DNA from 3 places in the Arthrobacter sp. FW306-1B-G06A genome. Region 2 is predicted to be linked to each of the others. Evidence: riboswitches for the same ligand, from Rfam matches in the RefSeq annotation. Region 2 holds a riboswitch; each other region holds the start of a gene.
What was found. Region 2 has a riboswitch for thiamine pyrophosphate ahead of thiD (bifunctional hydroxymethylpyrimidine kinase/phosphomethylpyrimidine kinase). Riboswitches for the same ligand answer to the same signal wherever they lie in the genome.

Region 1 (3,270 bases), on a different contig from region 2:
AGCAAGGCTGCCCCGAGGCCGTCGAGGCTCGGAGCTCCGCCGGTTCCCATGATGAGGCGCGAGCCGAACTCAACACCGTCGATCACCAGGGCATCGGTTCGGGTGCCTGCTTCGTGAGTGCTTGCTGTGGTCATGGTTCAGCCTCCCTGTACTGCGGTAACGATTTCGAGTTCATCGCCCTCTGCGAGCGCGGTAGCAGCCCACTGGCTGCGCGGCACCACTTCGGAATTGCGTGCGACGGCGACGCCGATCTTGCGTCCGTCGGCCGCTTGGCCGCTGGAATCCACAACGCGTCCGGTGATGTGGCTGACAAGGGTGGTGACGGAAGCGTCGTCGCTCAGCGTGTGGTCTGCGCCGTTCAATTTGATGTTCATGCGTGGTCCTTCAGAAGGGGATTTAAGGTATCGGCCGATGGGCCGTCTGCGGAAGCCCTTGCTGCTGAGTGCGGGCGGGAGAAGCGGTCCGGGCGGAATTTGTTCCACCGGGGATCGGCGGTGCCATCCATGAGTCCAACGCAGATTTTCGCCGCTGCCGGAGTGAGGAGCACGCCATGGCGGAAGAAGCCGCTGGCCACGATGAGGCCGGGCACGGTTCCTTCCCGACCTTCGACGCGGCCCAGCAGCGGTGCGTTGTCCGGGGTGCCCGGACGGGCCCGGGCAGTTGCTTCGAGGAGTTCCAGCTCGGCAACGGCCGGAACCAATACCTGGGCGTCGCGGAGCAATTGGTAGACGCCGCCGGCTGACACCGGGTTGGCCGCTCCCCCGGACGACGACAATCCGTCCTCACGTTGCGTCGCGCCGATCACCACGGTCCCGTCATCGCGGGGAACGATGTAGACGGGCACTCCGCGCACCATTCCACGGACCGTGGCGGTGACCAGCGGTTGCAGGTGGGCCGGGACGCGCAGCCGCAGTATGTCGCCGTAGACGGGACGCAACGGGAGCGACAATCCATCCGGCAGTCCTTTTACGCGGGCGGCATCGAGTCCGTTGGCTACCACCGTTTCCGTGGCAAGCACTTCGATGCCTGAGCCGAGCACGGCCCCGACGGCGCGCCCGTCCTCCCACAGGAGGCCCGCCGCAGTGTCCCGGACCGCGAAACCGTCCTCGGCCCCCGGAATCCAACTGGAGCTACCGGGCTCGTGGTCTGCCAAAGCGCCTAGAATCGCGGCCGAAAGCCGGCGAGGATCCACTTGGTGGTCGCCCGGGATGTCGAAGGCACAGGAAATCTGCGGGCTCAAGAGCGGCTCACGCTCCCGTGCTTCGCGCAACGGCACGGATTCCACCACCAGGCCATGGGCCAGCTGGACGTCCCGAAGATCGGCGAGCGCCCGGCGGTCCGCTGCGTCCGCACCCACGGCGAGGGTCGGCGTCGTCCGGTAACCCGTGCTGCGTCCGGTTCGTGAGCCGGTCACATTGTGTTCGAAGTCCGGCCACAACGCCGACGATTCGAGCATGAGCTCCAGGAGGTCCTCTTCCTGGTAGTGCAGTTCACTGACTGGTGCCAACATCCCCGCCGCCGCGAAAGTAGCGCCGCTGGCCGGCGCGGGATCGATCAGGGCAACCGAGCGGCCCGACCTTCGGGCTTCCCATGCAATGCCCAGGCCAATGACGCCGCCCCCGATCACCGCCACGTCTGCACGCAGGGGCCCGTGCTGGGTGTTTACTTCGTCCATGGAGTCCTTCCCTACGCCGGTACTAGCCGGATCAGGTCAAGCGGTCGGCGCTGAAGCCCTCTCAGCCGCGCGGCGATTGTGACTGCCGCCGCGGCTCCCGCGGTACCAGCCCAGTTTAGAGGAACTACTCTGTTTCCATGACCCCGCACGATGTCCACACCACCGCCCGCCTGTACCTCTGCACCGACGCCCGCACGCAACAGGGTGATTTTGAGCAGTTTGTCGATGCCGCATTCGAAGGCGGCGTGGACATCATCCAGCTGCGCGACAAGACCATTGAAGCGGCCGAGGAACTGGAACTCCTGGAGATCCTGCAATCCGTGGCGCAGCGTCACGGGCGCCTCTGGGCAGTCAACGACCGCGCGGACGTAGCGTCCCTCGCCGGCGCACCGGTGTTCCATATCGGCCAAAAGGACATTTCGCTGCACTCGGCCCGGAAGCTGCTCCACGACCCCACCATCATCGGCCTCTCCACGCACACGCCGGAGCAGATTGACGCAGCCGTCGCCGCGTCGCCTGGCCGGAGCGGCTTGGACTACTTCTGCGTCGGGCCTGTGTGGGCCACGCCCACCAAGCCTGGACGCTCCGCCGTCGGGCTCGATCTGGTGAAGTACGCTGCCGATGCGGTGAAGCAGGCAGACGAAGAGACCGTCGGCGGCGTAGTGCTTCCTTGGTTTGCGATCGGCGGCATCGATCTCAGCAACGTGGAAGACGTAGTGAGGGCCGGCGCCAGCCGCATTGTTGTGGTCCGCGCCATCACCGAGGCCGGGGATCCGACGGCGGCAGCCCAGGCACTCCTGGCCGCACTGGACGCAGCGGCGGCCTAGCGAGACGCCGGGAGATTTTGGAGTTACCCTGACTTTCGTGTCACATCAGCGCATAGCCCCGAACGTCTCTGAAACGTCGAACCAGCTCGCGGAAGCACTGGCGGCGCTTCGGACCGAACTCGAGCTGCCCGCGGGTTATCCCGCTGAAGCACTGCGCGACGCGGAGGCCGCGGTTTCAGGACACAGGCTGCCGGCGCAGGACCTCACGGGCGTTCCGTTCATCACGATCGACCCGGCCTCTTCCACGGATCTCGACCAGGCCCTCTTCATTGAGCGGTCCGGGAATAGTTACAGGGTTCTCTACGCCATCTCCGATGTGCCCTCCTTTGTGCCACCGGGAGGAGCGCTCGACGCCGAGACCCGCCACCGGGGACAGACGTACTATGCGCCGGACGGCCGCATACCGCTGCACCCCGAGATCATCAGCGAGCACGCCGGAAGCCTGCTGGCGGGCCAGGACTGCGGAGCGTTCGTGTGGGACTTCGAACTCGATGCCGAAGCAGAGTTCCGCACCGTCTCAGTTCGCCGGGCAAGCGTACGCAGCCGCGCCAAGCTCAACTACAAGGGCGTCCAGTCCGCGATCGATTCCGGGACGGCTGATCCCGTCCTGCAGTTACTCAAGGAGGTCGGGCTCAAACGGGTGGAACTCGAACGCCGCCGCGGCGGAGCGAGCCTGAACATGCCTGAACAAGAAATCGTCCAACTGCCCGACGGCGGGGGGTACAGGATCGTCGCAGCTCCCTCGCTGCCCGTCGAGGACTGGAACGC
Region 2 (3,270 bases):
AGCACCGAAGATCTAGATTACGCTAGTTTCGCCTTCGGCTGCAAATGAGGCCAGGTCCGGAGGCTGCCACGTGATGGCTGCCACAGACTGGCTATGCCGCCATCCGGTACCGTGCCCGTCCACCTTACCCTGCCGGCCGTGAAAAGCTCGGATCCTCACGCCGACACGCTGCAACGCCTGCGGGGACGGGCCCCGTTCCGGTGCCTCCTCCCCGGAAGACCGGCTCAGCCGTGCAACCTTGGAGCATCGAAGAACGCCGTTTCATAGCGGCAGGATTGGGCAAACGCCTCCATCATCGCTGTGCGCTCTGCGGGCGACGCAACCTGCGCGGCGGCATCCGTGATGTCGATCGCCTTGCGGGTGGCCTCCGCGAACGCCTCGTCCGCGTAGGTGCGCAGCCAATCCGCATAGGGGTGCTTGTCCGATGCTCCGGCCTCGACAAACCCATGGTGGAGCCGCTGTCCCACCTCGGCGTACAACCAGTAGCAAGGCAACACGGCAGCAACCAGCACCGCATAGCTTCCCGACGCCGATGCCGCCAGCAAGTGGTCCACGTAGGCCTTGGTGACCGGGCCCAGCTCTCCGCTCACCTGGCGTCCACTGAGCCAATTCCGGTGCAGCTCGGATTCGACTTCAAGGCACATCTGCGAGCCGCGGGCCCAGAACAGCTGTTCGGTTTCACTCGGAGCGAGGGCGCTTGCCCGCGCCAGGACCCTGGAATAGCCGTTGAGATAGATGGCATCCTGGGACAGATAGTAGCTGAAATTCGCTTCGCTGAGACCACCGGATTGCAAGTGCTGGATGAAGTCCAAGCCATAAATGGCTGCCAGTTCCGTTTGGGCGGCGTCCCACATCCGGACGGCGAAGTCCCCCGGTTGAAGGGCCTGCTGGAGCGCGTGGAAATGATGGATCGGCCCGTTGCCCTTCCCTACTTCCAGCACCTCGGACCGGGTCAGCGCCTCCTGGAGCCAGGGCTTGACGACACGCAAAGCAGACTCCCAATCGCCGAGCCGCGCCTTGGCCGTCGCCATCGCCGACGACAGGGAACATCCCGTCCCATGGCTATTGCGGGTCTCCACCCGTTGGCCGGCGAATTCCACCACGTCCTGGCTCAGGACTCCCCCGGTATTGACCAGGGCATCGGGGCAGCCGGCTCCCTGCAGATGGCCCCCCTTCACCAGGACGGTGTTTCCGCAGCTAGCGGCCAGGCGTTTGCCTTGCTCCAACGCCGATGCCCAATCAGTGGCAACAGGCTCGCCAAGCAGCATGGCCAATTCCGGAAGGTTGGGGGTCACCAGGTCTGCGAGGGGCAGCAGTTCCCGCAGTGCGGTTTCAGCGGACTCCGCGAGGAGCCTGTCGCCGCTGGTCGCGATCATCACTGGATCCAGGACGACGACGGAGGGGCGCGCCTTGCCGAGCCAGCGGCGGACTTCGTGGATGACCGCCGCGTCCCCGAGCATGCCGATCTTGACGGCATCAACCGTGATGTCGTCGCTAATGGCGTCCAATTGCTGGCGCAGGAACTCCACGGGAGGCACATGGACGCCAGTGACGCCCTGTGTGTTTTGTACAGTGAGCGCCGTGATGACGGCCATGCCGTAGCCGCCGTTGGCCGCAATGCTCTTCAGGTCTGCCTGGATCCCGGCACCACCTGAGGGGTCCGAGCCGGCGATGCTGAGGACCCTGGGGATGGGGCGCTGGATGGCCTTGAGCGGGTAGACAGATGATTGCGCCGAAACAGTCATGCGAGACATCCCTTCGCCGGTGCTAACCGGACAGGTTCAACGGGTCTGGTCTCAGCCGGCTCGGTGCGCGGCACCCCGTGTCAGTCCCCCAGCTTAACCCTGATCACGCCTCGCCCGCTGAAATCGCCCATTGCAACCGGACTGCCAGGGTCGGCGGATTGGCCCACAACGCCGAAACCCCGGCGGTTTCCACAGGAGCGGAAACGGCCGGGGCTTAGGCACGGTACTGCGTTCAGAGTTCGGACTTCGGCACACCGACGCCGAGGATGATCGGTTCCGCTGCCGCCGTCGGCTTCGTCGGGGCGGCGTCTGCTGCCTTGGCCTCGTGCGCGGCCCCACCGGAAGCAGCCGCGGCAACCTCGTGGTGCTCCACGTTGGTGGCGTTGGCGGCACCCTGGGCCCGGCTGGCGCTACGGTTGCGTCGGCCTCGGCGTCCACGCGAACCCGAGTCCGGGGATTCACCGCTTGCAACGGCTGCGGGGGCCCCTGCGGGGGTTTCCTTGGCTGACGTTGACGTCGTGGGGGTGTCCGGAGCTTCTCCGAGGCCTGCGAATGCCTGTGCCAATAGGTCCAGGCTCATGGCAGGTGTGCCACTTGCAGCCTCCTCTTCGTGATGGACGAAAGGCAACGCAACTTCCTCGCCGCCGAATCGCAGCACAGGCTTCGAACGTTCCTCGCCACTCGAAGCAGCGGCCGGAGCCTGGACCGGGGCCGCTGGGGCCTGGACCGGGGCTACTTCCGCTGCGTGCCCGTCGGCGAGCAATTCCGCCGCGTGGTGGAGCTCGTCGTCGTGCAGGTGGGCAGCGTGGGCTGCAGCCGCGATGGTGGCAAGGGCTGCACGGGTGGCTGCCTGCCGGTTCGGGTCGGTGGATTCCACAGTGTGGACCGGCACCGAAGGGGTGACGGGCAGTTCAGTGGTCCCCGGCCCCGTGCCGCGGCCGCGGCGACGCTTGCGCTGCTCGGGGCGGACGGCTGGCTGTGACTCCGTGCGCGGGTGGTGGTGTTCAGCTGCCACGACGTTGGCCCGACGGTGCTCCACGGGCTCGTCGTGCGTGACGATTCCGCGCCCTGCGCACGTCTCGCACTGCTCGCCGAAGACCTCCAGCAGGCCGGTGCCCATGCGCTTGCGGGTCATCTGGACCAATCCAAGCGAGGTCACCTCGGCGACCTGGTGCTTGGTACGGTCCCGGCCGAGGCACTCGACCAGGCGGCGCAACACGAGATCGCGGTTGGATTCCAGGACCATGTCGATGAAGTCGATGACGATGATTCCACCGATGTCGCGCAAGCGGAGCTGGCGGACCACTTCCTCGGCAGCCTCAAGGTTGTTCTTGGTGACGGTCTCCTCGAGGTTGCCGCCGCTGCCGGTGAACTTCCCGGTGTTGACGTCGACAACCGTCATGGCCTCCGTGCGGTCGATCACGAGCGAACCACCGGAGGGCAGGAAGACCTTGCGCTCCAAGGCCTTGTGGATCTGTTCGTCCACGCGCCATGCCGAGAAAATGTCCTGGTCCGAGGTCCACTT
Region 3 (3,270 bases), on a different contig from region 2:
GTAGTAGAGTTCGATGCCGTTGCCCTCCGGGTCGGTGAAGTAGAAGGCTTCGCTGACCAAGTGGTCGGCACTGCCGACGAAGGCGTGGGGTTCGTACTGCGCGGCGGAGGCAACAGTTGCGGCGAGCGAGGGCTGATCCTCGAAAAGCAGCGCCGTGTGGAAGAGTCCGGCCTCTCCGCGGCCCGGGATCTGGAGACCAGCGGCCGGCGCGAGGTGCACCAACGGCTTGCCTAGCCGGCCGAAGTAGAGCCCGCCGTCCTGTTCGGCGACAACGTCCAGCCCCAGCGCCCGCTGGTAGTAGTCGCCCATGAGCTTCATGTCCCCCACTTTGAGCATGACAGTGCCCATGGTGAGTTCGGCAGGAAGGAGATCCTGGCTGGATGTGATGGTCATGTGAAACTCCCGGCTTTTTGTGGCGCCGCCCTTCGGCAACCTCTATGTATCTAAATTACTTGAAGCTTCAATTTATTCCTAATGCCCGGCGCTTCCTGAAATGTGTCCCCTCAGAACGGTGCATCGTGGCTGCAGCATGATCTCAAGGGACGCTCGGGGATCCTTTGCGTAGAGCACGACGTCTGCGCTGGCGCCTTCGCTGATGCCGTCGGCACCCAACCACTCACGGGCGGACCAGCAGGCAGCATCGAGGGCGGCGGCCGCCGGAAGACCCGCCCGCTGGAGTTCCAGGATCTCCTCGCCGATCCGGCCGTGTTTGATGACGCTTCCGGCGTCGGTTCCGGCGTACACCCGCACTCCGGCGTCGAACGCCTCAAGGACCCGCTCATGCCGGCCCTCCCACAACGCGATCATGTGGGCGGCGTAGCGCGGAAATTTGGTTTCAGCCTGCTTCGCGATGGCCGGAAACGTCGCAATGTTGATGAGCGTGGGGACAATCGGCACATCCTGGTCCAGCAGCCGGGGAATGTGGTGGGGCAATAATCCGGTGGCGTGCTCGATGCAGTCGATCCCGGCGTCGAGCATGTCATCGATTGTCCCTTCGGCGAAGCAATGGGCGGTCACCCGCGCCCCCTCGTCGTGTGCGGCCGCGACGGCGTCCTTGACGACGGCGGCCGGAAAGGACGGGCCGAGATCCCCGGCGGAGCGGTCGATCCAGTCCCCCACGATCTTGACCCAGCCGTCTCCGGACCGCGCCTGCTTGCGGACTGCCTCCATCAGATCCTCCGGCTCCACCTCTTCGGCCAGCCCGGGGATGTACCGCCGTTGCCTCGCGATGTGCCTGCCCGCGCGGATGATCCTCGGCATGTCCGCCCGGCGTTGCAGCCAGCGCGTGTCGCTTGCGGATCCGGCATCGCGGATCAAGAGGGTCCCGGCATTCCGGTCCGCAGTCGCCTGCAGGCGGGCAGTCTCCTCGTCGACAGCTCCGCCCTTGCCCAAGCCAACGTGGCAATGCGCGTCGACCAGGCCGGGAAGCACCCAACCGTCCAGGACGACGTCGGGCTTCGCAAGGGGCCGGACGAAGGTCAGCCGTCCGTCGACCGACCAGAGGCCGCGCCGTTCCTCCTCCGGCCCGGTGAGGACGGCGCCGCTGAATTCGATGATTTCCGCCATGATTCCACCCTAGTTCCCGGGGGCTTCGCCGGCGCGGTCACATCTGTCACAAGCGCTGGCAGCTGTGGTAGCTTCGTCTACGACCACACGGGGGCCCTTGCAAGGGCTGAGATCGGGCTGATGCAGCCTGCGACCGTTGAACCTGTCCGGGTAATGCCGGCGAAGGAAGTGAGTAATCCTTTGAGCACCAAAGAAACACAGCTGAGCCCTACCCAAAAGGGATCGGACCACGATGTGACCCAATCCCTCAAGTCGCATTCCCTCGCGTTCCTGGAGGATGCCGACACGGGAATCCGGGTTCCAGTGACGGAAATCGCCCTCGAACCGTCCCCCAACGGCGAGGCCAACGCCCCGTTCCAGGTGTACCGGACCGCCGGACCCGGGAGTGATCCCGTAGTGGGCCTCGAACCGTTCCGCAGCGAGTGGATCGAAGCCCGCGGCGACACTGAGGCCTACAGCGGCCGCGAACGGAACCTGCTCGACGACGGCAAGTCGGCCGTGCGCCGCGGCGCCGCCTCCGCGGAGTGGAAGGGGGCACAGCCGGTGCCCCGCCGCGCCGTCGACGGCAAGACCGTGACACAGATGCATTACGCGAAACAGGGCATCGTCACGCCCGAAATGCAGTTCGTGGCACTTCGCGAAAACTGCGATGTGGAACTCGTCCGCAGCGAGGTCGCTGCCGGCCGGGCCATCATCCCCAACAACATCAACCACCCCGAATCCGAACCGATGATCATCGGCAAGGCGTTCCTGGTGAAGATCAACGCCAATATCGGCAACTCGGCCGTCACCAGCTCCATCGCCGAAGAAGTGGACAAGTTGCAGTGGGCAACGCAATGGGGCGCCGACACCGTCATGGACCTGTCCACGGGCGATGACATCCACACCACCCGCGAATGGATCATTCGTAACTCCCCCGTACCGATCGGCACGGTACCCATCTACCAGGCCCTCGAGAAGGTCAACGGCGAAGCCAACAAGCTCACGTGGGAAATCTTCCGCGACACCGTCATTGAGCAGTGCGAGCAGGGCGTGGACTACATGACCATCCACGCCGGCGTGTTGCTGCGGTACGTGCCGCTCACCGCGAACCGCGTGACGGGCATCGTTTCCCGTGGCGGCTCCATCATGGCGGGCTGGTGCCTGGCCCACCACGAGGAAAACTTCCTCTACACCCACTTCGACGAGCTCTGCGAAATCTTCGCCAAGTACGACGTCGCGTTCTCGCTGGGTGATGGACTGCGCCCGGGCGCGACGGCGGACGCGAACGACGCCGCGCAGTTCGCCGAGCTGGACACCTTGGCCGAGCTCACGAAGCGCGCGTGGCAGTACGACGTGCAGGTCATGGTCGAAGGCCCCGGACACATCCCGTTCCACTTGGTGCGGGAGAACGTGGAGCGCCAGCAGGAGCTGTGTGACGGCGCGCCGTTCTACACGCTGGGCCCCCTTGTCACCGACGTCGCCCCGGGCTACGACCACATCACCTCCGCCATCGGCGCGACGGAGATCGCACGCTACGGAACCGCGATGCTTTGCTACGTCACCCCGAAGGAACATCTGGGCCTGCCCAACAAGGACGACGTCAAGACCGGCGTGATCACGTACAAAATCGCCGCCCACGCCGCTGACCTGGCCAAGGGACACCCCGGCGCCCACGAACGCGACGATGCGCTGTCCAAGGCCCGCTTCGAGTTCCGCTGGCGT

Region 1: it holds a riboswitch for thiamine pyrophosphate, as region 2 does, so the genes downstream of both, thiO (glycine oxidase ThiO) here and thiD (bifunctional hydroxymethylpyrimidine kinase/phosphomethylpyrimidine kinase) in region 2, are expected to answer to the same signal.
Region 3: it holds a riboswitch for thiamine pyrophosphate, as region 2 does, so the genes downstream of both, thiC (phosphomethylpyrimidine synthase ThiC) here and thiD (bifunctional hydroxymethylpyrimidine kinase/phosphomethylpyrimidine kinase) in region 2, are expected to answer to the same signal.

What each region holds. Positions count from the first base shown of each region.
Region 1 is NZ_JBYSXB010000006.1:107,345-110,614, reverse strand. Features, by position in the region: gene AC3WJM_RS04965 (thiazole synthase) at 1-134, opposite strand, end outside; gene thiS (sulfur carrier protein ThiS) at 138-374, opposite strand; gene thiO (glycine oxidase ThiO) at 371-1,675, opposite strand; TPP riboswitch at 1,667-1,786, opposite strand; gene thiE (thiamine phosphate synthase) at 1,813-2,502, shown strand; gene AC3WJM_RS04945 (RNB domain-containing ribonuclease) at 2,540-3,270, shown strand, end outside.
Region 2 is NZ_JBYSXB010000026.1:60,631-63,900, reverse strand. Features, by position in the region: gene thiD (bifunctional hydroxymethylpyrimidine kinase/phosphomethylpyrimidine kinase) at 225-1,745, opposite strand; TPP riboswitch at 1,737-1,833, opposite strand; gene AC3WJM_RS14520 (Rne/Rng family ribonuclease) at 1,978-3,270, opposite strand, start outside.
Region 3 is NZ_JBYSXB010000016.1:74,657-77,926, reverse strand. Features, by position in the region: gene AC3WJM_RS10425 (VOC family protein) at 1-393, opposite strand, end outside; gene AC3WJM_RS10420 (amidohydrolase family protein) at 472-1,566, opposite strand; TPP riboswitch at 1,644-1,751, shown strand; gene thiC (phosphomethylpyrimidine synthase ThiC) at 1,747-3,270, shown strand, end outside.